One region of the Enterobacter chinensis genome, then DNA from elsewhere that is predicted to be linked to it. Evidence: predicted binding sites of a transcription regulator. Region 1 holds the regulator's gene; each other region holds the start of a gene.
The links. Region 1 encodes sigma-54, which starts transcription at its own class of promoters, with help from an activator protein. Its sites were predicted from a motif close to GTTGGCACANNTTTCGCTNT; they were not measured.
Positions count from the first base shown of each region.

Region 2: norV (anaerobic nitric oxide reductase flavorubredoxin) is a predicted target of sigma-54. The motif match lies at 5,862-5,881, and genes of this name have one in related genera.
Region 3: glnK (P-II family nitrogen regulator) is a predicted target of sigma-54. The motif match lies at 4,931-4,950, and genes of this name have one in related genera.
Region 4: PYW49_RS07255 (amino acid ABC transporter substrate-binding protein) is a predicted target of sigma-54. The motif match lies at 3,509-3,528, and genes of this name have one in related genera.

Region 1 covers NZ_JARDVI010000003.1:76,634-84,349, reverse strand. Annotated here, with positions in the region: gene PYW49_RS09680 (calcium/sodium antiporter) at 1-40, shown strand, start outside; gene kdsD (arabinose-5-phosphate isomerase KdsD) at 54-1,040, shown strand; gene kdsC (3-deoxy-manno-octulosonate-8-phosphatase KdsC) at 1,055-1,621, shown strand; gene lptC (LPS export ABC transporter periplasmic protein LptC) at 1,618-2,193, shown strand; gene lptA (lipopolysaccharide ABC transporter substrate-binding protein LptA) at 2,162-2,716, shown strand; gene lptB (LPS export ABC transporter ATP-binding protein) at 2,723-3,448, shown strand; gene rpoN (RNA polymerase factor sigma-54) at 3,496-4,929, shown strand; gene hpf (ribosome hibernation promoting factor) at 4,952-5,239, shown strand; gene ptsN (PTS IIA-like nitrogen regulatory protein PtsN) at 5,322-5,813, shown strand; gene rapZ (RNase adapter RapZ) at 5,859-6,713, shown strand; gene npr (PTS phosphocarrier protein NPr) at 6,710-6,982, shown strand; gene mtgA (monofunctional biosynthetic peptidoglycan transglycosylase) at 7,021-7,716, opposite strand, start outside.
Region 2 covers NZ_JARDVI010000003.1:565,550-573,265, reverse strand. Annotated here, with positions in the region: gene srlE (PTS glucitol/sorbitol transporter subunit IIB) at 1-813, shown strand, start outside; gene srlB (PTS glucitol/sorbitol transporter subunit IIA) at 826-1,188, shown strand; gene srlD (sorbitol-6-phosphate dehydrogenase) at 1,204-1,983, shown strand; gene gutM (transcriptional regulator GutM) at 2,076-2,435, shown strand; gene srlR (glucitol operon DNA-binding transcriptional repressor SrlR) at 2,499-3,272, shown strand; gene gutQ (arabinose-5-phosphate isomerase GutQ) at 3,265-4,230, shown strand; gene norR (nitric oxide reductase transcriptional regulator NorR) at 4,227-5,741, opposite strand; gene norV (anaerobic nitric oxide reductase flavorubredoxin) at 5,929-7,362, shown strand; gene norW (NADH:flavorubredoxin reductase NorW) at 7,359-7,716, shown strand, end outside.
Region 3 covers NZ_JARDVI010000002.1:714,159-721,874, forward strand. Annotated here, with positions in the region: gene yczR (MocR-like transcription factor YczR) at 1-123, shown strand, start outside; gene PYW49_RS08360 (hypothetical protein) at 207-422, opposite strand; gene PYW49_RS08365 (hypothetical protein) at 419-670, opposite strand; RNA gene ffs (signal recognition particle sRNA small type) at 917-1,013, opposite strand; gene PYW49_RS08375 (MGMT family protein) at 1,184-1,495, shown strand; gene PYW49_RS08380 (YbaY family lipoprotein) at 1,529-2,056, opposite strand; gene tesB (acyl-CoA thioesterase II) at 2,260-3,120, shown strand; gene amtB (ammonium transporter AmtB) at 3,217-4,506, opposite strand; gene glnK (P-II family nitrogen regulator) at 4,542-4,880, opposite strand; gene PYW49_RS08400 (SmdB family multidrug efflux ABC transporter permease/ATP-binding protein) at 5,102-6,883, opposite strand; gene PYW49_RS08405 (SmdA family multidrug ABC transporter permease/ATP-binding protein) at 6,876-7,716, opposite strand, start outside.
Region 4 covers NZ_JARDVI010000002.1:479,848-487,563, reverse strand. Annotated here, with positions in the region: gene PYW49_RS07270 (amino acid ABC transporter ATP-binding protein) at 36-761, opposite strand; gene gltK (glutamate/aspartate ABC transporter permease GltK) at 761-1,435, opposite strand; gene PYW49_RS07260 (amino acid ABC transporter permease) at 1,435-2,175, opposite strand; gene PYW49_RS07255 (amino acid ABC transporter substrate-binding protein) at 2,331-3,236, opposite strand; gene lnt (apolipoprotein N-acyltransferase) at 3,640-5,178, opposite strand; gene corC (CNNM family magnesium/cobalt transport protein CorC) at 5,184-6,062, opposite strand; gene ybeY (rRNA maturation RNase YbeY) at 6,152-6,619, opposite strand; gene PYW49_RS07235 (PhoH family protein) at 6,616-7,662, opposite strand.

The DNA of each region.
Region 1 (7,716 bases):
GGCGATGCTGTACTGGCTCTCGCCTCTTCTCTCTGGGTAAACGGAAACGCATTATGTCGCAAATAGAATTGCAGCCGGGTTTTGACTTTCAGAAAGCAGGCAAAGACGTTCTGGAGATTGAACGTGAAGGTCTGGCGCAGTTAGATCAGTACATTAATCAGGATTTTAGTCTGGCATGTGAGAAGATATTCTACTGTGCCGGCAAAGTCGTGGTGATGGGGATGGGTAAGTCCGGCCACATTGGACGCAAAATGGCGGCGACGTTTGCCAGCACCGGAACCTCGTCCTTCTTTGTACACCCGGGGGAAGCCGCGCACGGGGACCTGGGAATGGTCACGCCGCAGGATATCGTCATCGCGCTGTCCAACTCCGGTGAGTCTAATGAAATTCTGGCGCTGATCCCGGTACTGAAGCGGCTGCAGGTGCCGCTTATTTGCATAACCAGCCGTCCGGAAAGTAGCATGGCGCGTGCGGCTGATATTCACCTGTGCGTTAAAGTTCCCAAAGAGGCCTGCCCGCTGGGCCTGGCGCCGACATCCAGCACCACCGCTGCGCTGGTCATGGGCGATGCGCTCGCCGTGGCGCTGCTGGAAGCCCGCGGTTTTACGCCGGAAGATTTCGCGCTTTCCCACCCGGGCGGCGCGCTGGGGCGCAAGCTGCTGCTTCGGGTTAACGATATTATGCACACCGGGGATGAAATCCCTCACGTCAGTAAAGAGGCCTCCCTGCGCGATGCACTGCTGGAAATCACCCGTAAAAATCTGGGTATGACGGTCGTGTGCGACGATCTGATGAAAATTCAGGGGATCTTCACCGATGGCGACCTGCGCCGCGTGTTCGACATGGGTGTAGATGTCCGCACGCTGGGCATTGCCGATGTGATGACGCCCGGCGGTATCCGCGTGCGTCCGGGGACATTGGCAGTGGATGTGCTGAACCTGATGCAGTCCCGTCATATCACCTCCGTTATGGTTGCCGATGGCGACCAGTTGCTGGGTGTGGTACATATGCATGATCTGCTGCGCGCAGGCGTAGTGTAATGAAGGATAAGACAATGAGTAATGCGGGTGCATCCCTTGCAACCTGTTATGGTCCGGTCAGTACCCAGATGATGGCAAAGGCGGAAAATATTCGCCTGCTCATCCTGGATGTGGATGGGGTACTCTCCGATGGCCTGATTTATATGGGCAATAACGGTGAAGAGCTAAAAGCGTTTAACGTTCGCGACGGCTATGGTATCCGCTGCGCGCTTACCTCGGGTATCGAGGTTGCTATCATCACCGGGCGGAAAGCTAAACTGGTAGAAGACCGCTGTGAAACCTTAGGCATTACCCATTTGTATCAGGGTCAATCCGATAAGATGGCGGCATTCAATGATTTAGTGGGTAAACTGGCTATCGCGCCGGAAAACGTGGCCTATGTCGGAGACGATCTGATTGACTGGCCAGTGATGGCTGAAGTTGGGCTGAGTATCGCCGTTGCCGATGCGCATCCGCTGCTGATCCCGCGCGCGGACTACGTTACCCACATCAACGGTGGCCGTGGTGCCGTCCGTGAAGTCTGCGATCTGCTCCTGCTGGCGCAGGGCAAGCTTGATGAGGCCAAAGGGCAATCGATATGAGTAAAACCAGACGTTGGATTATCATTTTGCTTTCGCTTGTCGCCCTGGTATTGATTGGCGTGAACCTTGCCGATCGCGACGATACGCAAACGGAAGCGATCAACACTAACGATCCAACCTATAAAAGCGATCACAGCGACACCGTGGTCTATAGCCCGGAAGGCGCGCTGAACTATCGCCTGATTGCCCAGCATGTTGAATATTTTTCAGATGACGGTATTTCGTGGTTTACCCAGCCCGTCATGACCACGTTTGATAAAGACAAAGTGCCAACGTGGTCAATTAAGTCCGATCGGGCAAAACTGACAAATGACCGTATGCTTTATCTGTATGGTCACGTTGAAGTCAACGCCCTGACCGCTGACTCGCAACTGCGAAAAATTACGACGGATAATGCCCAAATCAACCTGGTGACCCAGGACGTGACGTCGCAGGATCTGGTCACACTGTATGGCACAACATTTAATTCCAGCGGTTTAAGAATGCGCGGGAACTTACGCAGCAAAAACGCCGAGCTGATTGAAAAGGTTAGAACCTCCTATGAAATTCAAAACAAACAAACTCAGCCTTAAAGTAATTATCGCCAGCGCGATGCTGGCAACCAGTCTCCCCGCGCTTGCTGTAACGGGCGATACCGACCAGCCGATCCATATCGAGTCCGACACCCAGTCTCTCGATATGCAGGGTAACGTCGTCACCTTTACGGGTAACGTCGTCATGACCCAGGGCACCATTAAAATTAACGCCGACAAAGTGGTCGTTACCCGTCCGGGTGGCGAGCAGGGCAAAGAGATTATCGATGGCTATGGTAATCCGGCGACCTTCTATCAGATGCAGGACAACGGCAAGCCGGTGAAAGGCCACGCCACGCATATGCACTATGAGCTGGCGAAAGATCTGGTCATCCTGACCGGGAATGCATATCTGGAACAGCTGGACAGCAACATTACCGGCGACCAGATCACCTATCTGGTTAAAGAGCAAAAAATGCAGGCCTCCAGCGAGAAAGGCAAACGCGTCACCACCGTACTGGTTCCGTCGCAGCTGCAGGACAAAGGCAAAGGCCAGGCCCCGGCACAGAAGAAGAGTAACTAATTCGTTATGGCAACATTAACTGCAAAAAACCTCGCGAAGGCCTATAAGGGCCGCCGTGTCGTAGAAGATGTCAGTCTGACCGTCAACTCCGGCGAAATTGTGGGCCTGCTTGGCCCTAATGGTGCGGGTAAAACCACAACCTTCTACATGGTCGTTGGCATTGTGCCGCGCGATGCCGGCAACATTGTCATTGACGATGAAGACATCAGTCTTCTGCCGCTGCACGCGCGCGCGCGCCGTGGGATCGGCTATCTGCCGCAGGAAGCTTCCATTTTCCGTCGTCTTAGCGTTTACGATAACCTGATGGCGGTCCTGCAAATTCGTAACGATCTGACCAGCGAACAGCGTCAGGATCGTGCTAACGAGCTGATGGAAGAGTTCCACATTGAGCATCTGCGTGACAGCCTCGGTCAGGCGCTCTCCGGGGGTGAACGTCGCCGCGTTGAGATTGCGCGTGCGCTGGCCGCAAACCCGAAATTTATCCTTCTGGATGAACCGTTTGCGGGCGTTGACCCGATCTCCGTTATCGACATTAAACGAATCATTGAACACCTGCGTGACAGCGGGCTTGGCGTACTGATCACCGACCACAACGTGCGTGAAACGCTGGCCGTGTGTGAACGCGCGTATATTGTGAGCCAGGGCAATCTGATCGCCCACGGTACGCCGCAACAGATCCTCGAAGACGATCATGTTAAGCGCGTCTATCTTGGGGAAGACTTCAGACTCTGATAGGGTAGAGGTAACGTAACGCCGAACCGGAGAAAAATGCTCTGAACATGAAGCAAGGTTTGCAATTAAGGCTCAGCCAACAACTGGCGATGACGCCGCAGTTACAGCAGGCAATTCGCCTGTTGCAACTGTCCACGTTAGAACTTCAGCAGGAGCTCCAGCAGGCGCTGGACAGTAATCCCCTGCTGGAACAAACCGATCTTCATGACGAGGTAGAAACCCAGCAGTCGCAGGATACAGAAGCGCTCGACACCGCGGATGCACTCGAACAAAAAGAGATGCCGGACGAGCTTCCGCTGGATGCCAGTTGGGACGAAATCTACACCGCCGGAACCCCTTCCGGTACGCGTGCAGACTACCAGGACGATGAGCTACCGGTCTATCAGGGAGAAACCACCCAGTCGCTTCAGGATTACCTGATGTGGCAGGTGGAGCTGACCCCCTTCTCCGACACCGATCGTGCGATTGCCACGTCCATTGTCGATGCCGTGGATGACACGGGCTATTTAACCGTCACGCTGGACGATATCCTCGAAAGCATGGGCGACGAAGAGATTGAGCTTGAGGAAGTAGAAGCTGTTCTGAAGCGCATCCAGCGTTTCGATCCGGTAGGCGTGGCCGCAAAAGATCTGCGCGACTGCCTGCTGATCCAGCTTTCTCAGTTCAGCAAAGAGACGCCATGGCTCGATGAGGCGCGCGTCATCATTAGCGATCATCTGGATCTGTTGGCTAACCATGATTTCCGCAGCCTGATGCGCGTCACGCGCCTGAAAGAAGACGTGCTGAAAGAAGCGGTGAATCTGATTCAGTCGCTCGATCCGCGCCCCGGTCAGTCGATCCAGACCAGCGAACCCGAGTACGTGATCCCGGATGTGCTGGTCAGAAAACACAATGACCGATGGGTCGTTGAACTGAACTCTGACAGCATCCCTCGCCTGCAAATCAACCAGCAGTATGCCTCCATGTGCACCAGCGTGCGTAACGACTCCGACAATCAATATATTCGTAGCAATTTGCAGGAAGCGCGATGGTTGATCAAAAGTCTGGAGAGCCGAAATGATACGCTGCTACGCGTCAGCCGCTGCATTGTCGAACAGCAGCAGGCTTTCTTTGAGCAGGGCGAAGAGTATATGAAACCGATGGTGCTGGCGGATATCGCCCAGGCCGTCGAGATGCATGAATCAACCATTTCCCGTGTAACCACGCAGAAGTATCTGCACAGTCCGCGCGGTATTTTTGAGCTTAAGTATTTCTTCTCCAGCCACGTTAATACCGAGGGCGGCGGCGAAGCGTCGTCAACGGCGATTCGTGCCCTGGTGAAGAAGTTGATCGCCGCGGAGAACCCCGCGAAGCCACTGAGTGACAGTAAGTTAACCACCATGCTGTCCGATCAGGGTATTATGGTGGCACGTCGTACTGTTGCGAAGTATCGAGAGTCTTTATCCATTCCGCCGTCCAACCAGCGTAAACAGCTGGTCTGACACAACCGATAAGGAAGACACTATGCAGCTCAACATCACTGGACAAAACGTCGAAATTACTGAGGCTTTACGCGACTTTGTGAACACGAAGTTTGCGAAACTCGAGCAGTATTTCGAAAGGATCAATCAGGTCTATATTGTGTTGAAAGTGGAGAAAGTGACTCATATCTCGGATGCCACCCTGCATGTTAACGGGGGCGAACTCCATGCCAGTGCGGAAGGGCAGGACATGTACGCTGCTATCGACGGCTTGATTGATAAGCTTGCGCGACAGCTCAATAAACATAAAGATAAACTGAAACAACACTAATTGTCCGGGCAGTTAACGGGTGCAGGACGGCCTGTTGTGAAACACAACAGGCCATTTGTACAGTTAGCGCTTAGGTGAAATTATGATGAACAACGATTCCGCTCTTCAACTGAGCAATGTCCTTAACCAGGAATGTACCCGCAGTGCTGTTCACTGCCAGAGCAAAAAACGTGCGCTGGAGATCATCAGTGAACTGGCTGCAAAACAGCTGGGCCTGCCGCCGCAGGTGGTGTTCGAAGCGATCCTGACCCGTGAAAAAATGGGCAGTACCGGTATCGGCAACGGCATCGCGATCCCGCACGGCAAACTGGAAGAGGATACCCTGCGCGCCGTCGGTGTGTTTGTGCAGCTTGAAACACCTATCGCCTTCGATGCCATTGATAACCAGCCCGTCGATCTCCTCTTCGCGCTGCTGGTTCCTGCCGACCAAACGAAAACCCATCTGCATACGCTGTCGCTGGTCGCAAAACGTCTGGCCGATAAAACCATTTGCCGCCGACTGCGCTCGGCCCAAAGTGATGAAGAGCTCTATCAAATTATCACTGAAGCAGAAGGCAATCAGGATGATGCATAACCAGGAGATGGCCTTCACATCTGTTGTCCTGAGGAGAAACGGAACATGGTGCTGATGATTGTCAGTGGCCGTTCAGGGTCGGGGAAATCCGTTGCTCTGCGCGCGCTGGAAGACATGGGTTTTTACTGCGTAGATAACCTGCCGGTCGTGTTATTGCCCGACCTGGCTCGGACGCTTGCGGAAAGACAAACCTCTGCCGCCGTCAGTATCGACGTTCGTAATATGCCTGAATCGCCAGAAATTTTTGAGCAGGCGATGAGTAACCTGCCTGAGGCGTTTTCGCCTCAGCTGCTGTTCCTTGATGCAGACCGTAATACCCTGATCCGCCGATACAGCGATACCCGTCGTCTGCACCCGCTTTCCAGTAAGAACCTCTCTCTGGAGAGCGCTATCGATGAAGAGAGCGATCTGCTGGAGCCGCTGCGCTCTCGTGCCGACCTGATTGTCGACACCTCGGAGATGTCCGTTCACGAGCTGGCGGAAATGCTGCGTACCCGGCTGTTGGGCAAGCGCGAGCGCGAACTGACGATGGTGTTCGAATCCTTTGGATTTAAGCACGGTATCCCGATTGATGCGGATTATGTTTTCGATGTGCGCTTCCTGCCGAACCCGCACTGGGATCCGAAACTGCGTCCAATGACCGGTCTGGATAAGCCCGTCGCGGCCTTCCTCGACAGGCACACAGAAGTTCACAATTTTATCTACCAGACGCGAAGCTACCTTGAGCTATGGTTACCAATGCTGGAGACAAACAATCGCAGCTACCTGACGGTGGCGATTGGCTGTACCGGCGGTAAACATCGTTCGGTTTACATCGCCGAACAGCTGGCCGACTATTTCCGCTCGCGCGGGAAGAACGTTCAGTCCCGTCATCGCACGCTGGAAAAACGTAAAACATGACCGTAAAACAAACCGTTGAGATCACCAACAAGCTGGGCATGCATGCACGCCCGGCGATGAAACTGTTTGAGCTGATGCAGGGTTTCGATGCTGAGGTTCTGCTGCGGAATGACGAAGGTACCGAAGCGGAAGCAAACAGCGTGATCGCGCTGCTGATGCTGGATTCCGCCAAAGGGCGCCAGATTGAAGTAGAAGCCACCGGCCCTCAGGAAGAGGAAGCGCTGGCGGCGGTGATTGCCTTGTTTAACGCAGGGTTCGACGAAGATTAAGGTCTGCTATTCAGCGGGTGGCGCTACGCTTACCCGCCCTACATTAATTTATTGCGCTCCATAAACCCTTCCCCTCCCAACTGACGCATCTGGCGCATGATCCACGCCTGTCGGCTTCGCACGTACCCTGATGGGGCACTGGCTTTAAAGCGGATGGGATTAGGTAAAACAGCCGCCAGGAGTGCCGCTTCTGACATACTCAGACGGCTGGCCGGTTTATTAAAATAACGCTGTGCGGCAGCTTCCACACCAAATATGCCGTCACCAAATTCAGCGACGTTGAGATAGACGGTCAGGATGCGCTTTTTGCTCCAGACTGTTTCCATCCCCAGGGTCAGCCCCGCTTCCAGCCCTTTTCGCACCCAGCTTCGCCCATCCCACAGAAACAGGTTTTTGGCCGTCTGTTGTGACAGCGTTGACGCGCCTCGCACGCGGTTTTCGTGGCGTTCGTTATGGGCAAGTGCCTTTTCAATGGCCGCAACGTCGAACCCCCAGTGCTCCGGGAATTTCTGATCCTCCGCCGCGATGACCGCCAGCCCCATGAACGGTGAGATCGCGTCCATGCTCACCCAGTCTGAGTGGGCCACATAGCTGAAATCGCCGGTGAGCCACGCGCCGAGCTGGCGCTCAACCATAACGGCAGAGAACGGAACCGGCATAATGCTGAATAAAGCCAGCCCGCCTCCCCAGAATACCGCCAGCACAAGAACGATGCGCAAGAGAATACGCTTCAC
Region 2 (7,716 bases), 490 kb from region 1:
GCGGTCGACGGCTTCAAAGAAGGCGAACCGCCGGAAGCGGAAATCGGCGTGGCGGTCATCGACTGCGGCGGCACCCTGCGCTGCGGCATCTACCCGAAGCGTCGCATTCCAACGGTGAATATTCACTCCACCGGAAAATCAGGCCCGCTGGCGCAGTACATCCTTGAAGACATTTATGTGTCTGGGGTGAAAGAGGACAACATCACTCTGGTGAATGGCACTCCCGCGCCGCAAAAAGCGGCACCGCGCGAGTACGACACCAGCAAGAAGATCACCGAGCAGAGCGACGGGCTACTGGCGAAGGTCGGGATGGGCATGGGTTCCGCCGTGGCGGTGCTGTTCCAGTCCGGGCGCGACACCATCGACACGGTGCTGAAAACCATCCTGCCGTTTATGGCGTTCGTCTCGGCACTCATCGGCATCATCATGGCGTCCGGCCTGGGTGACTGGATTGCCCACGGCCTCGCCCCGCTCGCCAGCCACCCGCTTGGGCTGGTGACGCTGGCGCTGATCTGCTCCTTCCCGCTGCTGTCGCCGTTCCTCGGCCCGGGCGCGGTGATTGCCCAGGTCATCGGCGTGCTGATTGGCGTGCAGATTGGCCTGGGCAACATTCCCCCGCACCTCGCCCTTCCCGCTCTGTTTGCCATTAACGCCCAGGCGGCGTGCGACTTCATCCCCGTTGGGCTGTCGCTGGCTGAAGCGCACCAGGACACCGTGCGCGTGGGCGTCCCGTCCGTACTGGTCAGCCGCTTCCTGACGGGCGCACCGACGGTGCTGATTGCCTGGTTTGTCTCCGGCTTTATTTATCAATAAGAGGTTCCTGCCATGACCGTGATTTACCAGACCACCATTACCCGCATCGGCCAGAGCGCCGCCGACGCGCTGAGCGACCAGATGCTGATCACCTTCCGGGAAGGCGCCCCGGCGGATATCGAAGAGTTTTGTTTTATCCACTGCCACGGCGAGCTGAAGGGAGAACTGAAGGCCGGTAGCCAGCTGGAGCTGGGCGAGGCGCGCTATGCCGTGACCGCCGTTGGCGACGTGGCCGAGCAAAACCTGCGCGAGCTGGGCCACATCACCCTGCGTTTCGACGGCCAGCCGCAGGCGGAGTATCCCGGTACGGTTCACGTGACGGGCCCGGTTCCGCAGGCTGTCACCCCAGGCTGCACGTTAAAATTTGTTGCGTAATTTAAGGAGAAACACATGAGTCAGGTTGCCGTTGTCATTGGTGGAGGACAAACCTTAGGCGAGTTCCTCTGCCGTGGGCTTGCCGCAGAGGGTTACCGCGTGGCGGTAGTGGACATTCAGAGTGAAAAAGCCGCCCGCGTGGCGGATACCATCAACACCGAATTTGGCGAAGGGATGGCGTACGGGTTTGGTGCCGACGCCACCAGCGAGCAAAGCGTAATGGCGCTGGCCCGCGGCGTGGACGAGATTTTTGGACGTACCGATCTGCTGGTCTACAGCGCGGGAATTGCGAAAGCGGCCTTTATCGGCGATGTCGAGCTGGGGGATTTTGACCGCTCGCTGCAGGTGAACCTGGTGGGCTATTTCCTCTGCGCCCGCGAGTTTTCCCGTCTGATGATCCGCGACGGCATTCAGGGGCGCATCATTCAGATCAACTCAAAATCAGGGAAGGTGGGCAGCAAGCACAACTCCGGCTACAGCGCGGCGAAGTTTGGCGGCGTGGGGCTGACGCAGTCTCTGGCGCTGGATCTGGCCGAGTACGGCATTACCGTTCACTCGCTGATGCTGGGCAACCTGCTGAAATCGCCGATGTTCCAGTCTCTGCTGCCACAGTACGCTACCAAGCTTGGCATCAAAGCAGAAGAGGTGGAGCAGTACTACATCGATAAAGTGCCGCTGAAGCGCGGGTGCGACTATCAGGACGTGCTGAACATGCTGCTGTTTTACGCCAGCCCAAAAGCCTCGTACTGCACCGGGCAGTCGATCAACGTGACCGGTGGGCAGGTCATGTTCTAACTCCCTTCCCCGGTGGCGCTGCGCTTACCGGGGCTACAATACCCATAGGCCGGGTAAGGCGCAGCCGCCACCCGGCATGTAAGGAGTGAAATATGGTAACCGCGCTCATCACCGTCGCCGCCCTCGCCTGGATCTGCCAGATGGCGTTTGGCGGTTGGCAGATCCACCAGTTTAACCGCGCGTTTAATGCCCTGTGTCAGAAGGGTCGAGTGGGCGTCGGACGTTCCGGCGGACGCTTCAAACCGCGCGTGGTCGTCGCCGTTGCGCTGGACGAGCACGACCAGGTGTGCGATTCCCTGATCATGCGCGGCATGACCGTCTTCGCCAGACCGGTGAAAATCCAGGCAATCAACGGCATTTCGTTGCAGGAATTGCGGCCTGATGTGATCTTTCCCCATGATCCACTCTGTCAGAATGCACTATCATTAGCGCTTAATCTGAAACATGGATAATTTCGTTGTGAAAGCTATAGACTTGCGAAATTATCATTTCGCAACCTAAGGAACGAAGCGCCTATGAAACCTCGTCAGCGGCAGGCGGCCATTCTCGAGCATCTGCAAAAACAGGGAAAATGCTCGGTAGAGGATCTGGCCCACTACTTTGACACCACCGGCACGACAATACGCAAGGACCTGGTATTGCTCGAAAACTCTGGCGCCGTTATTCGAACCTACGGCGGCGTGGTGCTCAATAAGGACGAAGCGGACCCGCCTATCGATCACAAAACGCTGATCAACACCCACCAGAAGGCGCTGATCGCCGAAGCGGCGGTGAAATTTATCCACGATGGCGACTCCATTATCCTCGACGCTGGCAGCACCGTCCTGCAGATGATCCCCCTGCTCAACCGCTTTAATAACATCACGGTGATGACCAACAGCCTGCACATCGTCAACGCCCTGTCGGAATTCGACAGCGAGCAAACTATCCTGATGCCCGGCGGCACCTTCCGTAAAAAATCCGCGTCGTTTCACGGTCAGCTGGCCGAGAACGCCTTTGACCACTTCAGCTTTGATAAACTGTTTATGGGCACCGACGGCATCGACCTGAGCGCGGGCGTCACCACCTTCAACGAGGTATTCAGCGTCAGTAAAGCGATGTGCAACGCCGCGCGGGAAGTAATCCTGATGGCAGACTCCTCGAAGTTTGGCCGTAAAAGCCCCAACATTGTCTGTAGCCTGGAAAGCGTCGACAAACTGATTACCGACGCGGGTATCGACCCGGCGTTCAAGAAAGCGCTGGAAGAGAAAGGCATCGACGTGATCGTAACCGGAGAGAGAGATGAGTGATTTTCTGTTAGAAACGGGCCGCCAGACGCTGATGCTGGAGCTGCAGGAAGCCAGCCGCCTGCCGGAACGTCTGGGCGAGGATTTTGTCCGCGCCGCCAACACCATTATCCACTGCGAGGGTAAAGTGATTGTGGCGGGTATCGGGAAATCCGGCCATATCGGCAAAAAGATTGCCGCGACGCTGGCCAGCACCGGGACGCCCGCTTTCTTCGTGCATCCGGCCGAAGCGCTGCACGGCGATCTGGGGATGATCGAAAGCCGCGACGTAATGCTGTTTATCTCCTACTCCGGTTCGGCTAAAGAACTGGATCTCATTATTCCACGCCTGCAGGAAAAGTCGGTCGCTCTGCTGGCGATGACCGGGAAGTCCCGCTCGCCCCTTGCGCTGGCCGCCAAAGCGACGCTGGATATTTCCGTTGAGCGCGAAGCCTGTCCGATGCACCTCGCTCCCACCTCCAGCACCGTCAACACGCTGATGATGGGCGACGCGCTGGCGATGGCGGTGATGCAGGCGCGCGGCTTTAACGAAGAAGATTTTGCCCGTTCGCATCCGGCCGGAGCGCTTGGGGCACGCCTGCTCAATAAGGTTCACCACCTGATGCGAACTGACGATGCCATTCCGCAGGTCAAACTCGATACCAGCGTCATGGACGCGATGCTGGAGCTCAGCCGCACTGGCCTGGGCCTGGTTGCGGTCTGCGATGACAACGGGAGCGTCAAGGGCGTGTTCACCGACGGCGACCTGCGCCGCTGGCTGGTTGGCGGCGGCAGGCTGGAAACAAAAGTGTCGGACGCCATGACCAAAGGCGGACTGACGCTCAACGCCGAGAGCCGCGCCATTGAAGCCAAAGAGGTGCTGATGAAGCGCAAGATCACCGCCGCGCCGGTGGTGGATGACACCGGCAGGCTGTGCGGTGCTATTAACCTGCAGGATTTCTACCAGGCCGGGATTATCTAACTCTTCAGCCCGAGACGCTTCGCCAGCCGGTGCAGGTTGGCGACGTCCATCTCCAGCGCCCGCGCGCACGCCGCCCAGCTGCGGTTGTTCTGCTCCAGCGCACGGGTAATCATTTGGCGCTGGAACGCTTCCGTCGCCTCGCGTAGGTTCTCATTTACACTCTCTGGCACACGCTGAGCCACGGTCTGTACGGCGTCATCGTGCAGCGCAAAATGACGCGCGTGGATCACCACCTCATCACCCGAACGCGCCGCCCGCGCCAGCACCACCGCGCGGTGAATCGCATGCTCCAGCTCGCGCACGTTGCCCGGCCAGCCGTAGCTCAGAAGATGCGCTCTCGCCCCCGGGCTTAGCACCACGCGAGACAACCCCATCCTGAGCCGACACTGCTCGCAGAAAAAGCCCGCCAGCAGCAGCACATCGTCCCCGCGTTCGCGCAGCGGCGGCACGGTTAGCGGGAACACGCTCAGGCGGTGGAACAGGTCAGCGCGGAAGTTCCCGGCCAGCACCGCTTCACGCAGGTCGCGGTTCGTCGCCGCCAGCACGCGCACGTCCACTCTGTGGCTGCGGTCATCCCCCACGCGCTGGATATCGCCGTACTGCAGCACGCGCAGGAGTTTGGCCTGTAACGACAGGGAGAGCTCGCCAATTTCATCCAGAAATAGCGTGCCGTTATCAGCCATTTCAAACTTGCCGCTGCGGTTGCTGATGGCCCCGGTAAACGCCCCTTTGACGTGACCAAACAGCTCGCTTTCCGCCACGCTCTCCGGCAGCGCGGCGCAGTTGAGGTACACCAGCGGATTCACCGCGCGCGGCGAGGCTTCGTGAATGGATTTCGCCACCAGCTCTTTACCGGTACCCGTTTCCCCGAAGATCAGCACGTTCAAATCGGAGGCGGCGACAATCTCAATCTCCTTTTTGAGCTGCGTCATGCCCGACGAAAGGCCGATCATCTCCGTGTGCGCCACCTGCTCAAACGCCGCCGGGCTGCCGGGAAGAATGTTCTGGCTCTCAAGCTGTTCAATCAGCAGGGCGTTGTTCAGCGCCCCGGCGGCCAGCGCGGCAATCAGGCGCAGCTCTTCGTCGCTGAAGGTGTCGAACTGGTCCGGCGACATACCGTCGAGCGTCAGTGCCCCAATCAGGTTTTGCCCGGCAAACAGCGGCAGGCCGATACAGGCGTGCACCTTCAGGCTCTCCTGGCCAGGAATGAGGCCGTCGTACGGGTCGGGCAGATCGCTGTCCGCCGGGAAACGCACCACGTCCCCCGCCCGGGCGATGGTCTCCAGCCGCGGATGACCCTCAAGGGCAAAACGCCGCCCGAGAACGTCCCTGGACAGCCCGTCGATAGCCAGCGGAATAAACTGCCGCCCCTCGTAGCGCAGCAGCGCTGAGGCATCGCACGCCAGCACGTGGCGCAGCGTGGAGATCAGCCGCTGAAAGCGGTCCTGATGGCCGATACCGGTTTGCAGTTCAATGGCGATCTTCGCCAGCACCTCTACGGAAAAGCTCATGTCTGCCTCGCTGTCATTTTGACAATCGATATTGTCATATTGACTGCAATCTTGATAGTCATAATGACTACCCATTAAGAGTCATGAAAATAATAACCTATTAAAATCAATAGAATAAAAGTTGGCATGCAACTTGATATAAGCAAGCCATCTTATTTGAAAAACGCGATATTACGCTGAGGTTGCTATGTCTATTCTGGTTAAAAATAACATTCATTGGGTGGGTCAACGTGACTGGGAAGTACGCGATTTCCACGGGACGGAGTACAAAACGCTGCGCGGCAGCAGCTACAACAGCTATCTCATCCGGGAAGGTAAAAACGTGCTGATCGATACCGTCGATCACAAATTCAGCCGCGAGTTCGTGCAGAACCTGCGCAGTGAAATCGACCTGGACGCCATCGACTACATCATCATCAATCATGCAGAAGAAGATCACGCCGGCGCGCTGACCGAGCTGATGTCTTACATTCCGAACACCCCGATCTACTGCACCACCAACGCCATCGACTCGATCAACGGCCACCACCACCATCCGGAGTGGAACTTCCACACCGTGAAAACCGGCGACGCGCTGGATATCGGCAACGGCAAACAGCTGATCTTCGTGGAAACCCCGATGCTGCACTGGCCGGACAGCATGATGACCTACATGACCGGCGACGCGGTGCTGTTCAGCAACGACGCCTTCGGCCAGCACTACTGCGACGAGCGCCTGTTCAACGACGAAGTGGACCAGACCGAGCTGTTCGAGCAGTGCCAGCGCTACTACGCCAACATCCTGACCCCGTTCAGCCGTCTGGTCACGCCTAAAATCACCGAGATCCTCGGCTTTAACCTGCCGGTGGATATGATTGCCACCTCCCACGGCGTGGTGTGGCGTGAAAACCCAACCCAGATTGTGGAGCTGTACCTGAAATGGGCGGCGGATTATCAGGAAGACCGCATTACGATTTTCTACGACACCATGTCCAACAACACCCGCATGATGGCGGACGCCATTGCCCAGGGCATCAACGAAGTGGATCCGAACGTGGCGGTGAAGATCTTCAACGTGGCGCGCAGCGATAAAAACGACATCCTCACTAACGTCTTCCGCTCTAAAGGCGTGCTGGTGGGTACATCCACCATGAACAACGTGATGATGCCGAAAATTGCCGGTCTGGTGGAAGAGATGACCGGCCTGCGCTTTCGTAACAAACGCGCCAGCGCCTTTGGCTCCCACGGGTGGAGCGGCGGCGCGGTAGACCGTCTCTCCACCCGTTTACAGGATGCGGGCTTTGAGATGTCCATGAGCCTGAAGGCCAAGTGGCGCCCGGATATCGATGCCCTGGAGATCTGCCGCCAGCACGGCCGCGATATTGCCCGCCAGTGGGCGCTCGCACCGCTTCCACAAGCTGCGAAACCGACCGAACAGCAGGAGGCCTGTGCCGCGGCCGCCGATCTCGGCCCACGCATGCAGTGCAGCGTCTGCCAGTGGATCTACGATCCAGAGCTGGGCGAGCCGCTGCAGGACGTCGCACCGGGCACGCCGTGGAGTGACGTGCCGGACAACTTCCTCTGCCCGGAATGTTCACTCGGTAAAGACGTCTTTGACGAACTGGGTACGGAGGCAAAATGAGCAACGGCATCGTCATCATCGGCTCGGGTTTTGCCGCCCGCCAGCTGGTGAAAAATATCCGCAAACAGGATGCTAACGTACCGCTGACGGTGATTGCCGCCGACAGCATGGATGAGTACAACAAGCCTGATTTAAGCCACGTCATCAGCCAGAATCAGCGCGCTGAAGATCTCACCCGCCAGACGGCGGGGGAGTTCGCGGAGCAGTTTAACCTGCGTCTGTTTCCGTACACCTGGGTCACCGATATCGACGCCGCCGCGCACGTGGTGAAAGCGAAGGAGAAAACCTGGCAGTACGACAAGCTGGTGCTGGCCACGGGGGCCTCTGCTTTCGTACCGCCGGTTGCAGGCCGCG
Region 3 (7,716 bases), on a different contig from region 1:
CGCTATTTACGAATGCCATTCTCGCTCGAACCGACAGAGCTTGAGCAGGCGTTGCTGAGGATCAAACCGCTATGGCTTGCTCTGAATAAAAACGTACAGCCGGTAAAACGCAGCGTGATTTAATATTAAAAAGTTTGAAGCCGATCATAAAAAATAAAAGCTGCTGACTGTCACGGAGGCAGTCAGCAGCTTTCACCAGTCAGGAGTTAATGCTGAGCAGGAATAGGAAAACCTTTAAGTGAAATAACGAAGTTTTCACCATCTTTCTTTATTTTTGCGCCGGTATCACACCAGTCAGACGCAATACGAAAGAACTCATCACTACCGACATTCCAGCCAAGACGTACGTGCTTCACGTAGCCTGAACGCAACAGATCGCAGGCCTCTTTGTAGTCACTGGCAGTTGACAGTTGTTGTTTCATTTTCTCTTCTTCAGAAGTTTACGTAGAGCTTTGATTTCTTTAGGAGTAAAAGGAGAAATACTCTCTTCTTCCGTATGCTGATTATCAATATCCTCTTCCGATACTCCCGCCTCTTCTACTGCTTCAAACGCCAGCAGCAGCAGTTTCTCTGTCGTCACGCTTAAATTCTCGTTATTGTCTTCCGCATAGTGGCGAAGTCTTTCTTTTAGCGCGTCATCAATCTTAACATTTAATACCGCTGTAGCCATGTTTGTCACTTCCCTTCGGAATAAGTACTTTATTTAATACACGAAGTTAACAATGTTATCCAGATATATATTTGTTTGAGTTATGGAAGAAAATAGACATCCAAATATAAAATGCCAGTCTATTATTACAAGTTTATGACATTAATATTTCAGTGAAATGAAATATATATTACACGATATAGGCTTTGTATTTGTGTGGAATAAGGCTAAAGAGGAAGACGCTATGAGGCCAGAAATGGGTGGGGGCCCTGCCAGCTACATCCCGGCACACACGTCGTCTGCCCTGGCTGCTTCCTTCCGGACCTGACCTGGTGAACAGAGTAGCGTTGCGGGAGAACCAACAGAGCCCCCATTGAGAGCGTTGATAACCAACGCGCTGGCGCATTATCCCTGTGCTAACGCCCAATTGCAAGCTGCCAGGAACTGGATGCTGGTTTCTTGCGCAAACAGGCGCAGCAATCATCACGATCTTCGTTTACCATGGCTCTCCAGAAAATCCCCACAGGTGAAGGTATGGACGAACACGACTCCTTTCCACAGCGCGTATGGCAAATTGTGGCCTCTGTGCCGGAAGGCTATGTCACCACCTATGGTGATGTCGCGCGTCTGGCAGGCTCTCCGCGCGCGGCACGACAGGTTGGAGGCGTCCTGAAACGGCTACCGGAAGGAAGCACGTTGCCCTGGCATCGGGTGGTGAATCGTCATGGCGCCATCTCGCTCACCGGACCGGATCTCCAGCGTCAGCGTCAGGCGTTACTTTCAGAGGGCGTGCAGGTGTCAGGCTCGGGTCAGATCGATTTGCAGAAGTACCGCTGGGTGTACTGACCCCTCTCCCGGAGGAGAGGGGAAATACCATCATTACATCTGAGTTGGTGGGGTTGGCAGGGACGGCTGATTGGTCTGCGGTGCGACCGGCACTTCGGTCTGCTGCACAGGTACCAGATTCAGGTCGACTTTTGTCCCACCGTTGTTAATCGCTTCCTGGACCGTATCGGTGATAAACACCAGCTTACCGTTGATCGTTACCGCTGCACTCAGCAGGATACGGGCATTAGGCTGCACGTCCGACGGGTTATACGGTAACACGAAGCTAAACGGCGCCTGCTTGCCTTCAGTGCGGACGGCGCGCTGAGCCACAACCTTCGATGGCGCGTCGGCCAGGGAAGCATCAGACAGCGTCACCGTTAATACCGCATCCGGCGGTAACGCGACTTTCTGTTTAATCCAGATGGTACCGGAAACGTTAGGCTGCTGAATGGATTGCTGCGAAAGGGTATTAATCCCGTTCGGATCGGCTGCTGGTACAGGCACCTGGGCGCTCTTACCGGCACAGGCGGACAACGCCACCGCAATAGCTACACCACTTAGCATGGGCACGAGTTTCATTGAAGTCTCCTTATCATCAATGCACCAGCGGGATCGATCCCATCCGATGTCGTTTCAATCACATAACGTATTCAAGTGTGGCACAAATCACTGATTAATGCCTGAAATCGTCCCGATATTCAGATTATTCTACCCATCGGACCACTTTCATTTCTGCGTTATACTCTGCCTATCTTTCGCTACGGCGTTTATTGAGGACAACTATGAGTCAGGCACTGAACAATCTGCTGACATTACTGAATCTGGAAAAAATTGAGGAAGGACTCTTTCGCGGACAGAGCGAAGATTTAGGCTTACGCCAGGTCTTCGGAGGACAAGTCGTTGGACAAGCGCTGTACGCTGCAAAGGAGACTGTCCCTGCAGACCGTCTGGTGCACTCATTCCACAGCTACTTCTTACGTCCTGGTGATAGCGCAAAACCGATCGTGTATGACGTTGAAGTCCTGAGAGATGGCAACAGTTTCAGCGCGCGCCGCGTAGCGGCCATCCAGAACGGTAAGCCGATCTTTTACATGACCGCCTCTTTCCAGGCGCCTGAGCCCGGCTACGAGCACCAGAAAGTGATGCCTCCGGCGCCGTCGCCAGACGAGCTCAAATCAGAGACCGATATCGCCCGTGCGCTGGCGCATCTGCTTCCGCCGCAGGTCAAAGAGAAGTTTCTCTGCGATAAGCCGCTTGAGATCCGCCCCGTCGAGTTCCACAACCCGATGAAAGGTCACACCGCGGAACCGAAGCGCCAGGTCTGGATCCGGGCTAACGGTACCGTAACGGAGGACTTCCGCGTTCATCAGTATCTGCTGGGCTATGCGTCAGATTTCAACTTCCTGCCGGTGGCGCTGCAGCCGCACGGCGTCGGGTTCCTCGAAAAAGGGATGCAGGTCGCGACGATCGATCACTCCATGTGGTTCCACCGTCCATTCAACATGAATGAGTGGTTGCTCTACAGCGTGGAAAGTACGTCAGCATCGAGCGCGCGCGGGTTTGTGCGTGGGGAGTTTTATACTCAGGATGGCGTGCTGGTCGCCTCGACGGTGCAGGAAGGGGTGATGCGTAATAGAGGTTGATGAAAAAAAGCCCGGTGGCGCTACGCTTACCGGGCCTACGGATTGTGCAGTTGTAGGCCGGGTAAGGCGAAGCCGCCACCCGGCAAAACGCTCAGATCATGCGTTATACGCGTTCTCGCCGTGGCTGTTGACGTCCAGACCTTCGCGTTCCTGCTCTTCCGGTACGCGCAGACCAACCGTCATGTCCGCCAGTTTGTAGCCAATGAAAGCGACAACGGCAGACCACACCACAGTGACAGCAATACTTTCCAGCTGCACCAGCACCTGATGGGCCATGGTGACGCCTTCTGCGTAGCCCACGCCACCCAGCGATTTCGCTGCAAAGATCCCGGTCATGATACAGCCGACGATGCCGCACACGCCGTGCACGCCAAACACATCGCAAGGGTCATCAACGCGCAGAATACGTTTCAGCGCCGTCACGCCCCACAGACCCGCCAGACCTGACACCAGGCCGACCAGCAGCGCGCCACCCACACCGACATAACCACATGCTGGGGTGATACCGACCAGACCGGCAATCGCCCCCGAACAGGCACCCAGCAGAGAAGGTTTACCGCGCACAGCCCACTCGCCAAAGACCCAGGAGAGGATTGCACCTGCCGTGGCCACAACGGTATTCACGAAGGCCAGCGCGGCGATTTCGTTCGCGGCACTTGCTGAGCCGGCGTTGAAACCAAACCAGCCAAAGTAGAGGATCGCGGTACCGGTGAAGACCATCGGCAGGTTGTGCGGTTTGAACGCTTCTTTACCGAAGCCCACGCGTTTGCCAATCAGGTATGCGCCAACCAGACCCGCTACCGCGGCGTTAATGTGCACAACGGTACCGCCCGCGAAGTCCAGCGCGCCATGCGTCGCCAGCAGACCGCCACCCCAGACCATGTGCGCAATCGGCACATAGGAGAGCGTCAGCCAGACCACCACGAAGATCAGGACCGCAGAGAAACGAATACGCTCCGCAAGCGCGCCCACAATCAGCCCGACGGTAATGCAGGCGAACGAGCCCTGGAAAGCAACGTGAATATACTGGTAGAAACTGCCCATCAGCGCGGTCAGTTCAATATTTTTCAGCATCACCCAGTCGAAGTTACCAAAGAACGCGTTGCCCGTGCCGAAAGCCAGCGAGTAACCGTAAACCACCCACAGCACGCAGACCAGCGCGAACGTTACGGCAACCTGCGTCAGCATGGAGAGAACGTTTTTGCCACGGATCAGGCCGCCATAGAACAGCGCAATGCCCGGGATGGACATGAACAGCACCAGCGCGGTGCTGATCATCATAAAGGCGTTATCGGCTTTGTCTGCCACCGCAGGTGCAGCAGCCAGCGCCAGGCCCGGCAGCAGTGCCAGCGAACCCAGACCCGTTTTAAGTGTTGCTATCTTCATTTTCTCGTTCCCTATCACTGTGTGCCAGGCGTTAATTACAGTGCCGCTTCGTCAGATTCGCCGGTACGGATGCGAATGACGCGCTGCAGTTCGGCAACGAAAATTTTGCCGTCGCCAATTTTGCCGGTATAGGCCGCTTTGCTAATGACATCAATGACTTCATCTAGCTGATCGTCAGCAATCGCGACATCAATTTTTACTTTTGGCAGAAAGTTAACGCTGTATTCCGCCCCGCGATAAAGCTCGGCATGACCCTTCTGACGACCAAAGCCTTTCACTTCGGTGACAGTCAGTCCCTGAATACCCATTGAAGACAACGCTTCACGCACGTCTTCGAGTTTGAATGGTTTGATTACAACCGTAACCAGCTTCATAGATCCCCTCCAGTCAGAATTCGGTAATGGCCGCAGCTAACGCAGAAGGTATTGCAAGGGGTGTGCCAGAAATGAAAACCAGGGGGGAACAGCGGTGCGATGAGCGTTACACGGTACCGATAAACGAACCGGTGAAAAAAAACGCACCATGCCGGTGCAGGGTGCGTTTCCGTTTTGCACCAACAGGAATGACTGTTAGCGCGCCGCCTCATTTTGGTGCATCAGGCGCTAAGCGACTCTTCATCTCGCACGCTGGCCGCCAGCTCTTCGCCCGCCAGCTGCAGCTGATACATCTGCCAGTACCGCCCTTTTGCTTCCAGCAGCTCGCGGTGCGTACCGCGTTCAACGGCCTGTCCGCGATGCAGCACCAGAATAGTATCTGCCTCGACGATGGTCGAAAGACGATGGGCAATCACCACCAGCGTCGTATGGTCGCGTACGGCAGCCAGCGCCTGCTGGATGGCCTGCTCGGTGCCGGAGTCAATACTGGCCGTTGCTTCATCCAGAATCAGTATCTGCGGCGTTTCAATGAGCACCCGCGCCAGCGCCAGGAGCTGTTTTTGTCCGACGGAGAGATTGTTCCCCTGCTCGCCCAGTTTCGTATTGATCCCGTCGCTAAACCCGCGCGCCAGCGCTGCCAGCTGTACTTTTTCCAGCACGTCCCAGACCTGCTCCTGGGTATAATCTCGCCCCAGGGTCACGTTGGCGTAGAAGGTATCGGCCAGTACGACCGGATCCTGCTGCACCATCGCAACGCCTTTGCGTAACACAGTGTGGCTGAGAGATGCGAGCGGGCGTTCGTCGAGGCGGATCTCACCGCGGCTTACCGGGTAATATCCCATTAATAAGCTAGCGAGCGTGCTCTTGCCACTGCCGGTATGCCCCACCAGCGCCACGAACCCGCGTGATGGGACATCAAGCGTGATGTCCTGCAACACCATTTGGTCGTCGCGATAGGCAAACGAGACGTTATCAAAGGCAATGGCCCCGCTTTGCAGAGGACGCTCATCGTTGCCGTAGGTCTGACGCGGTCTGTCCATCAACTCGAATACGCGCTCCCCTGCCACTACGGCCTGCTGGAGCATCGACTGCTGTGTCGTAAGCTCAATCAAGGGTTCGTTCAGGCGGCCAAGGTAGCTGATGAAGGCGTATAAAACACCAACCTCAATGGTTCCTCGTGTGGTCAGGCCAAAGAGCATCAGCAGCCCGCACAGCACCAGCGTGGAGAAGAGGCTCAAAAGCGGGCGTAACAGGAACCCATCAAGCCGCAGGGTCTGCATGCGCGCCATGTAGTGCGAGCGGCTGGCTTCGCCCATCCGCTCGCCAAAACGTGCCTGCTGGCGGAACTGCTGGATGACGCTCATGCCGTTGATCACTTCGTTGAAGCCATCATTGATGTCGGCCAGGTAGGCGCGCACCCGACGCACAATCGGCGTGCTGTAACGTTGGTAGATAACCATGACAATCAACACCGCCGGGAAGATAGTGATTGCCACCAGCGCCATACGCCAGTCGAGGCTGAACATTGCCACCAGCATTGCGCCAATCAGCGCTGCGCTGCGCAACACGGTCGCCACCACGGTGACGTACAGATCGCGGATCACCTCCGTATCGTTGGTTACCCGTGAAATCACCTGCCCGACCGGCTGGGTATCAAACTCGCTGAGCGGCTGGCGAAGCGCGGCGTCCATCACATCCGTACGCAGCTGCTGTACGACGCCCACCGCGGCACGGTTAAACAACAGCGACTGGGCATAGTGCAGCCCGGCAGCCGTCACTTGTAAGCCAACGTAGGCCACGCCTAAGCCCGCCACCAGCCCCAGCGGCAGGTAGCTTTTAGCGACCATATTATCGATGAAGTAGCTGATGAGCAGCGGGCCGCTCACCTCGGCAATCGCCGCAATCCAGAGTAAAAGCACGGCCACGGACAGCGGTTTACGCCACGGCGAGCCGTAGGCCAGCAGACGTTTAAGCGTCGGCCACATCGTTCCGAGCTTACGCATGAGTGGCCTCCTCAACGTGTTCCGGCGCATCATCTAGCGCCGCTTCAAGCTGCTGATAGCGATACATATCGCGATACCAGCCCGGTTGCTCAGCAAGCGTTTCATGCTGCCCGCGCTGGGCAATATGCCCGTGCTGTAATACCAGTATTTCGCTGGCTTCGGTGAGCGCTGACAAACGGTGGGCGCTGATAATCACCGTGCGTCCGTCGCCCCACTGGCGCAGGTTATGCAGGATCTGGTGCTCGGTACGGCCATCCACGGCGGAAAGCGCATCATCCAGGATCAGGATTTCAGCATTCAGCAATAGCGCGCGGGCAATGGAGATTCTCTGTTTTTGCCCGCCGGACAGCATGACGCCCCGCTCTCCGACTTCCGTATCATAGCCCTGGGGCAGACGCAAAATATCGTCATGTACGCTGGCTAACCGCGCCACATGCTCTATCTCTTCCTGCGTTGCCGACGGTTTTCCAAGGGCAATGTTGTTCGCCACGGTGTCTGAAAACAGAAATGGCGTCTGGCTCACCACCGCCAGGCGACCTCGCCACTCATCCAGCACCAGCCTGGTCAGGGGAATATCATGGAAGCGAATATCACCCTGCGTGACGTCAAAGTGACGCTGGAGCAGAGAGAGCACGGTACTTTTTCCGGCCCCCGTCGGGCCGCAAATGCCCAGCATCTGGCCGGGCTGAAGCGTAAAACTGACGTTCTCCAGTACCGGATGTTCCGCTTGCGGATAGACAAACTGACGGACGTCGACCTTCATAACACCGCGTCCTTCCGGTACCGATTCGCTACCGTCATTGACCACCGGCGCCTCAGCCAGCATGGCGCGA
Region 4 (7,716 bases), on a different contig from region 1:
GCAGTGCGCAATCCGCGGATTGCGCACTGAGAAGATTAGTGCAGGATTTTCGCGAGGAAATCTTTCGCACGTTCTGATTTCGGATTCGCGAAGAACTCCTCTTTCGGCGAGTCTTCCACGATTTTCCCTTCATCCATAAAGATCACGCGGTTCGCCACTTTACGGGCAAAGCCCATTTCGTGGGTCACCACCATCATGGTCATTCCTTCGTGCGCCAGTTCGACCATGACGTCCAGTACTTCATTGATCATCTCAGGATCGAGCGCCGACGTTGGCTCATCAAACAGCATCGCAACGGGATCCATGCACAGCGCGCGGGCGATCGCCACGCGTTGCTGCTGGCCGCCAGAAAGCTGCGCCGGGAACTTATCGGCGTGCGCCGAGAGCCCAACGCGTTCCAGCAGTTTCAGACCTTTCTCGCGCGCCGCTTTTTTATCACGCTTAAGTACTTTTACCTGCGCCAGGGTCAGGTTCTCAATAATGGAGAGGTGAGGGAACAGCTCAAAATGCTGGAACACCATTCCAACGTGAGAACGAAGCTGGGCGAGATTGGTTTTCTTGTCGTTGACTTTGGTGCCGTTGACGACGATCTCACCCTGCTGCACCGGCTCCAGTCCGTTGACGGTTTTGATCAGCGTCGATTTACCGGAACCGGACGGCCCGCATACCACTACTACGTCACCTTTTTTCACTTCGGTGGAGCAGTCGGTCAGCACCTGAAAGTGCCCATACCATTTAGAAACATTTTTCAGGGAAATCATTATACCGTCCTTTTCTTCAGCCAGCTGACCAACAGCGACGCGCTTAAACTAATCACAAAATAGACCGCACCCGCGAAGAGCACCATCTCGACCTGCGTACCATCACGTTCACCGATGGTTGACGCGGTACGGAAGAAGTCTGCCAGACTCAGAACGTAGACCAGTGAGGTATCCTGGAACAGCACGATACCCTGGGTCAGCAGGAGCGGAACCATGGCGCGAAACGCCTGCGGCAAAATAATGAGCTGCATGGACTGCCAGTGCGTCATCCCCAGTGCCAGTGCGGCGCTGGATTGCCCACGGGAGATACTCTGAATACCCGCACGGATAATTTCCGAGTAGTAAGCAGCCTCAAACATTGAGAAAGCCACCATGGCGGAGATCAGGCGGATATCGGTTTTCGGCGACAGCCCCAGCACGTTTTGCAGGAAGCCGGGCACAATCAGATAAAACCACAGCAGCACCATCACCAGCGGGATGGAACGGAAAACGTTAACGTAGGCGGTCGCGAACCAGGCGAAAGGCTTAAAGCTCGACAGGCGCATGACGGCCAGCAGGGTGCCCCAGACGATACCAATGATGATGGCAATCACGGTGATTTTTAAGGTAATCACCAGGCCATCAAGCAAGTATGGCATGGATGGAACAATAGAACTCCAGTCAAATTCGTACATTATTTGCCCCCCAGATTACCCGGCAGGCGGATTTTACGTTCAACCAGGTTCATCACCAGCATGATGAAAGTGTTAATCAGAACATACGCGAGCGTGATTGCAGTGAAGGATTCCCACGCGTGTGCGGAGTAATCCAGCAGTTTGCCCGCCTGTGCGGCCATATCGACCAGGCCGATGGTCGAGGCGATGGCCGAGTTTTTCACCAGGTTCATCATCTCAGAGGTCATCGGTGGAACGATAACGCGGTAGGCGTTAGGCAGCAGCACATAGCGGTAGGTTTGCGGCAGGGTCAAGCCCATTGCCAGGCCCGCATTTTTTTGTCCGCGGGGTAATGACTGAATGGCGGCACGCACCTGCTCGCAAACGCGCGCAGCGGTAAACAGCCCCAGACACATCATGGAAGAGACGAAGAACTGTACATTCGGATCCAGTTCCGACTTGAACCACATGCCAATATTTTCCGGCAGCAGTTCCGGGATAACCAGATACCAGGTAAAGAATTGCACGATCAGCGGAACGTTACGGAACAGTTCCACATACAGAGTGCCAAGTGTTGAAAGAAAACGGTTAGGGACGGTGCGCAGAATACCGAACAGAGAACCGACAAGAAACGCGATAATCCACGCCGTTATCGATAATGCTACGGTGACCTGAAAGCCGCTCCACAGCCAGCCAAGATAGGTGGTGTTGCCGAACGGGGCTTGTTGCAGGAATATGCCCCAGTTCCAGTCTATTGACATAATAAACTCCAGAAAAAAAAGGGTAGCAGCGCTACCCTCGAAGATTGGTGAGAAGCTCATTTTTCGCGCTGAGTGGGGAACGACCACTCAACGTATAGTCTGTCCATGCTTCCCGACAATCGAGAGGGCAGGAGATCCCGCCCCTGTTGTTCTAATTAGTTAAGAGCTTTGTCATTTGGAGATTTGAACAGCGCTTTCATGTCGTCAGACAGTTCAAAATTCATGTTCAGGTTTTTTGGTGGAATTGGGTTTTTGAACCACTTGTCGAACCATTTTTCCGCTTCGCCAGAGGTCTGCACCTGAGCGATGGTGTCATCGATCAGCTTTTTGAACTGCGGATCGTCTTTACGCAGCATACAGCCGTAGGCTTCTTTAGACTGCGCGGTCCCGACGATATCCCAGTTGTCTGGTTTTTTCGCTTTCGCACGCTCGCCCGCCAGCAGGGCGTCATCCATCATAAACGCGACGGCACGGCCGCTTTCCAGGGTTCGGAAGGAGTCGCCATGGTCTTTCGCGCTGATGATGCGCATATCCATTTTCTTCTCGTCGTTCAGTTTGTGCAGCAGCACTTCTGAGGTGGTTCCGGAGGTGACAACGACCGCTTTGCCTTTCAGGTCAGCGAAATCTTTGATCTCACCGCCTTTCTTCGTCAGCAGGCGGGTGCCTACGACAAAGATGGTGTCCGAGAAGGCAGCCTGTTTCTGGCGCTCGAGGTTGTTGGTGGTGGAGCCACACTCGAAATCAAAGGTGCCGTTCTGCAGCAGTGGAATACGGTTCTGTGAAGTGATTGGGATCAGCTTCACCTGCAGGTCAGGTTTGTTCAGCTTTTTCTTCACAGCTTCAACGATGGCGTTGGAGTAATCCTGTGAATAGCCCACGACTTTTTGCGTGTTGTCGTAGTAAGAGAACGGGACTGAAGATTCACGGTGGCCGACCACGATGACGCCGTTTTTGGCAATCTTGTCGAGAGTGCTGCCTGCTGCCGGAGCATCTTCAGCGTGAACCACGCCTGCAGACATTCCCATAACCAGCATTGCTGTGGCCAGTTTACGTAATTGCATACCCAACTCCTTTTTTATCAGCGCCAGTGACGCATTGATACCCATTGTGATGTTGTTATATCTCGCGCAATGCGAGTGCAGTGTTATGCAAGCTTGTTAACATTTAGTCTGGCTTAATGTAAAGATTTTGCTGCGTTATTGTTTATTTTTGCGAAGCGCGCCGCACCATTCAGAGGCAAATATCTCCCGTTGCACCGTTACGGTGCTACCGATGATCTACGCTGGTGCGACTAAGTTGCACGTTAAGCCAAACTGCGTTTACCTGAATAAACAAAGCAATAGGCGTGCCAGATTTGGGGTTGGGAGGGATTTATCGGGTGGCGGCTTACGCCTTACCCGACCTACGGGAGCAAAAATGTAGGCCGGGTAAGGCGTAGCCGCCACCCGGCAGGAAGAGGTGAGATTATCGACGACGCTGACGCAGGCTCATCAGTACCGCGCCAAAGCCGAACAGCACGGTCAAAATCCACAGCGGCCAGTTGCCGGTACGGGCGTATGGCGTCAGGCCGGTTGTCGGTGTGACGCGGGTGGTCAGCACTTCACGGGTAAACTGTGGGATCATGGCCTGGATTTCACCCTGCGGTCCAATCACGGCGGTGATGCCGTTGTTGGTGCTTCGCAGCAGCGGACGCGCCAGCTCCAAAGAACGCATCCGCGCCATCTGGAAGTGCTGCCACGGGCCAATCGACTTACCAAACCAGGCATCGTTAGAGATAGTCAGCAGGAAGTCCGTGTCCGGGCGGAAGTTATCGCGTACCTGCTCGCCGAGGATAATTTCGTAGCAAATGGCCGGCGTCAGGGCAAAACCGTGCGCATGCAGCTGGGGCTGAACGTATGGCCCGCGGCTGAAAGAGGACATCGGCAGGTCAAAGAACGGTGCCAGCGGGCGCAGAATCGATTCCAGAGGAACAAACTCACCAAACGGTACCAGGTGGTTCTTGTTGTACCGGTCAGTGGAGCGGTAACTGTATTCGCTGCCTTTGCCGAGCGTAATGATGGTGTTGTAGGTGTCGTAGCGGTTCTGCTGATTCAGACGCGCATCGACAATCCCGGTGATTAGCGTGCTGCCACGCGAAAGCAGCAGATCGTTCATCATGTTGAGGAACGGCTGCTGGTTAATCTCCAGATCGGGAATCGCAGACTCCGGCCAGATAATCAGCTGTGATTTACCCATCACCTCTTCCGTGGCGTTGGCGTAGATCTTCAGCGTATTCAGCAGCTCTTTCTCGTCCCACTTCATGGACTGCGGGATATTTCCCTGAACCATAGAAACCTGCGTGGCGCGCTCGGGCTCAAGCGTGAACCACTGGATATAGCGCAGCGGGAAGGGCAGAGCGAACAGCACCAGCGCCACAGCCAGCGGCTTCCAGCCGCGCGTAACCAGTGCCAGTACCAGCAGGCCGCTGACAACCATCAGCAGGAAGTTGATGGCCTCAACGCCCATCACCGGCGCCAGGCCTTTCAGCGGGCCGTCAATCTGACTGTAGCCGAACTGCAGCCATGGGAAGCCCGTCAGCACCCAACCGCGCAGGAATTCGGTGAGTTGCCAGACCACCGGCGCGGCAATAGCGACACGCAGCCAGCTGGTTTTTGGCCACAGGCGAGAAAGGATACCTGCGAACAGACCGGTATACAGCGAGAGGTAGGCAGCGAGCAGTACCACCAGGAAGATGTTAACCGGGCCCGGCATACCGCCAAACTGGGCGATGCTGACATAAACCCAGTTGATGCCGGAACCAAACAGCCCCAGCCCCCAGAAGTAACCGATGGCGGCAGCCTGTACCGGACGACGATTCAGGGTCAGACCCTGTAGCCCCATCAGGGAAAGAATGGCCGCAGGCCAGATGTCGTAAGGAGAAAAAGCCAGCGTACCGCTGGCTCCGAGTAACAGCGCCAGCAGCAAACGGACGCGCTGACGTTCAAAGAGTGGGGCAAATGCCATTTACATTAATCTTCCAGTTTTGGCACCGGTGAATCGTCCGGCGTTCTGACGTGAACCTGTATAATACGTCGGCTGTCGGCCATTGCCACTTTGAACTGGTAACCGTCAATGTCAACGGTCTCGCCGCGCGCCGGAAGATGACCAAAGGCCTGCATCACCAGCCCGCCAATGGTATCAACCTCTTCATCGCTGAAGTGGGTACCGAAGGCGTCGTTGAAGTCTTCAATTGAGGCCAGCGCACGCACGGTCCAGCTGTGGCGGCTGAGCTGACGGAAGTCGATATCTTCTTCTTCGTCATACTCATCTTCGATTTCACCGACGATCAGCTCAAGAATATCTTCGATCGTGACAAGACCGGAAACGCCACCAAATTCATCAATAACAATCGCCATGTGGTAACGCTGAGAGCGGAACTCTTTCAGCATCCGATCCACACGTTTACTCTCCGGCACAACCACGGCCTGGCGTAACACTTTTTCCATGCTGAAGGCTTCGGCATCGCTGCGCATAAACGGCAGCAGATCTTTCGCCATCAAAATCCCTTCGATGTGATCTTTGTCTTCGCTGATGACCGGGAAACGCGAGTGGGCAGATTCGATGATGACATCGAGGCACTCGTCCAGCGTCTGGTTGCGTTTCAGGGTGATCATCTGCGAACGGGGGATCATGATATCGCGAACGCGCTGGTCGGCGATGTCCATAACCCCTTCGAGCATTTCGCGCGTATCTTCGTCGATAAGGTCGTTCTGCCCGGAATCACGAATCAGCTCCAGCAGTTCATCACGGTTTTTCGGTTCACCGTGGAAAAGCTGGTTCAGAATGAGGGAGAAAAATCCCTTTTTACTGGTTGTCGTGTCGCTACTGTGTGAATTGTCGTCGCTCATGGCGTTTGTTAAGGGTTCTCTTGTTAGTTCAATGTTTACCGCCACGCGATGTCCTTTCGTGGCGGCATGTTAGTCAGTCAGGTGACGGACTATTCTTTCTCGGCAATGTACGGATCCTCATAGCCCAGAGCAAGCATTATCTCTGTCTCGAGGGACTCCATCTCTTCCGCTTCGTCGTCTTCGATATGATCGTAGCCGAGCAGGTGCAGGCTGCCGTGTACCACCATATGCGCCCAGTGGGCATCAAGAGGTTTTTGCTGCTCTTTGGCTTCCTGTTCAACCACCTGGCGGCAGATGATCAGATCGCCCAATAGCGGCATCTCAATACCCGGCGGCGCTTCGAATGGAAAAGAGAGCACGTTGGTCGGCTTATCTTTCCCACGATAAGTCAGGTTAAGCTCATGGCTTTCTGCTTCATCCACCAGGCGAATCGTAACTTCTGATTCTTCCTGAAACTGGGGGATAACGGCATCCAGCCATTTCTGAAACTGTGCCTCTTCTGGCATGCCGGAATTGTCTTCACAGGCCAGCTGTAAATCGAGGATCACCTGACTCATTTCTGTTCTTGCTCCTGCGCTTCGCGCTTACGTTCTGCGGCCAGTTCGGCCTTACGCTTCTGATCCGCCTCTTCCCAGGCTTCATAGGCGTTAACGATACGCGCGACCACCGGGTGGCGTACCACGTCTTCACTGTGGAAGAAGTTAAAGCTGATTTCGTCGACCTCTGCCAGCACCTCAATGGCGTGGCGCAGGCCCGATTTGGTGCTGCGCGGCAGGTCAATCTGCGTCACGTCACCCGTAATGACCGCCTTAGAGTTAAAGCCGATACGCGTCAGGAACATCTTCATCTGTTCGATGGTGGTGTTCTGGCTTTCATCGAGGATGATGAACGCATCGTTCAGCGTACGGCCACGCATGTAAGCGAGCGGAGCAACTTCGATAACGTTACGCTCAATGAGCTTCTCGACCTTCTCAAAGCCCAGCATCTCAAACAGCGCATCGTATAAAGGCCGCAGATACGGGTCGACCTTCTGGCTCAGATCGCCCGGCAGGAAGCCCAGTTTTTCACCCGCTTCAACGGCAGGGCGGGTCAGCAGGATGCGCCGGATGTCCTGGCGTTCCAGGGCATCAACCGCAGCGGCAACGGCGAGATAGGTTTTACCCGTACCTGCCGGACCCACGCCAAAGGTGATGTCATGGTCAAGAATGTTGGCGATGTACTGCGCCTGGTTTGGCGTACGCGGCTTAATCACACCACGTTTGGTCTTGATGTTAATGGCTTTGCCATAGTCCGGCACGCTTTCCGCGCTCTGTTCCAGCACGCGTGCCTCTTTAATGGCGAGGTGGATCTGTTCCGGTTCAATATCCTGTGTTTCGCCGCGCATCGGAGCGGTATCGACATACAGGCTACGCAGAATGTCCGCAGCGGCGTTGACGCAGATAGGGCGTCCGGTAAGTTTGAAATGATTATCGCGACGATTGATTTCGATACCCAGACGTCGCTCCAGTTGTTTGATGTTGTCATCAAACGGCCCGCACAGGCTCAGCAGGCGAGCGTTGTCTGCTGGCTCAAGGCTAATTTCACGCGTATCTATGTTCAAACTGTTCCTCTTTGATTGGTTAACTGAACCGTTGCGACAGGGCGTAATAAAACG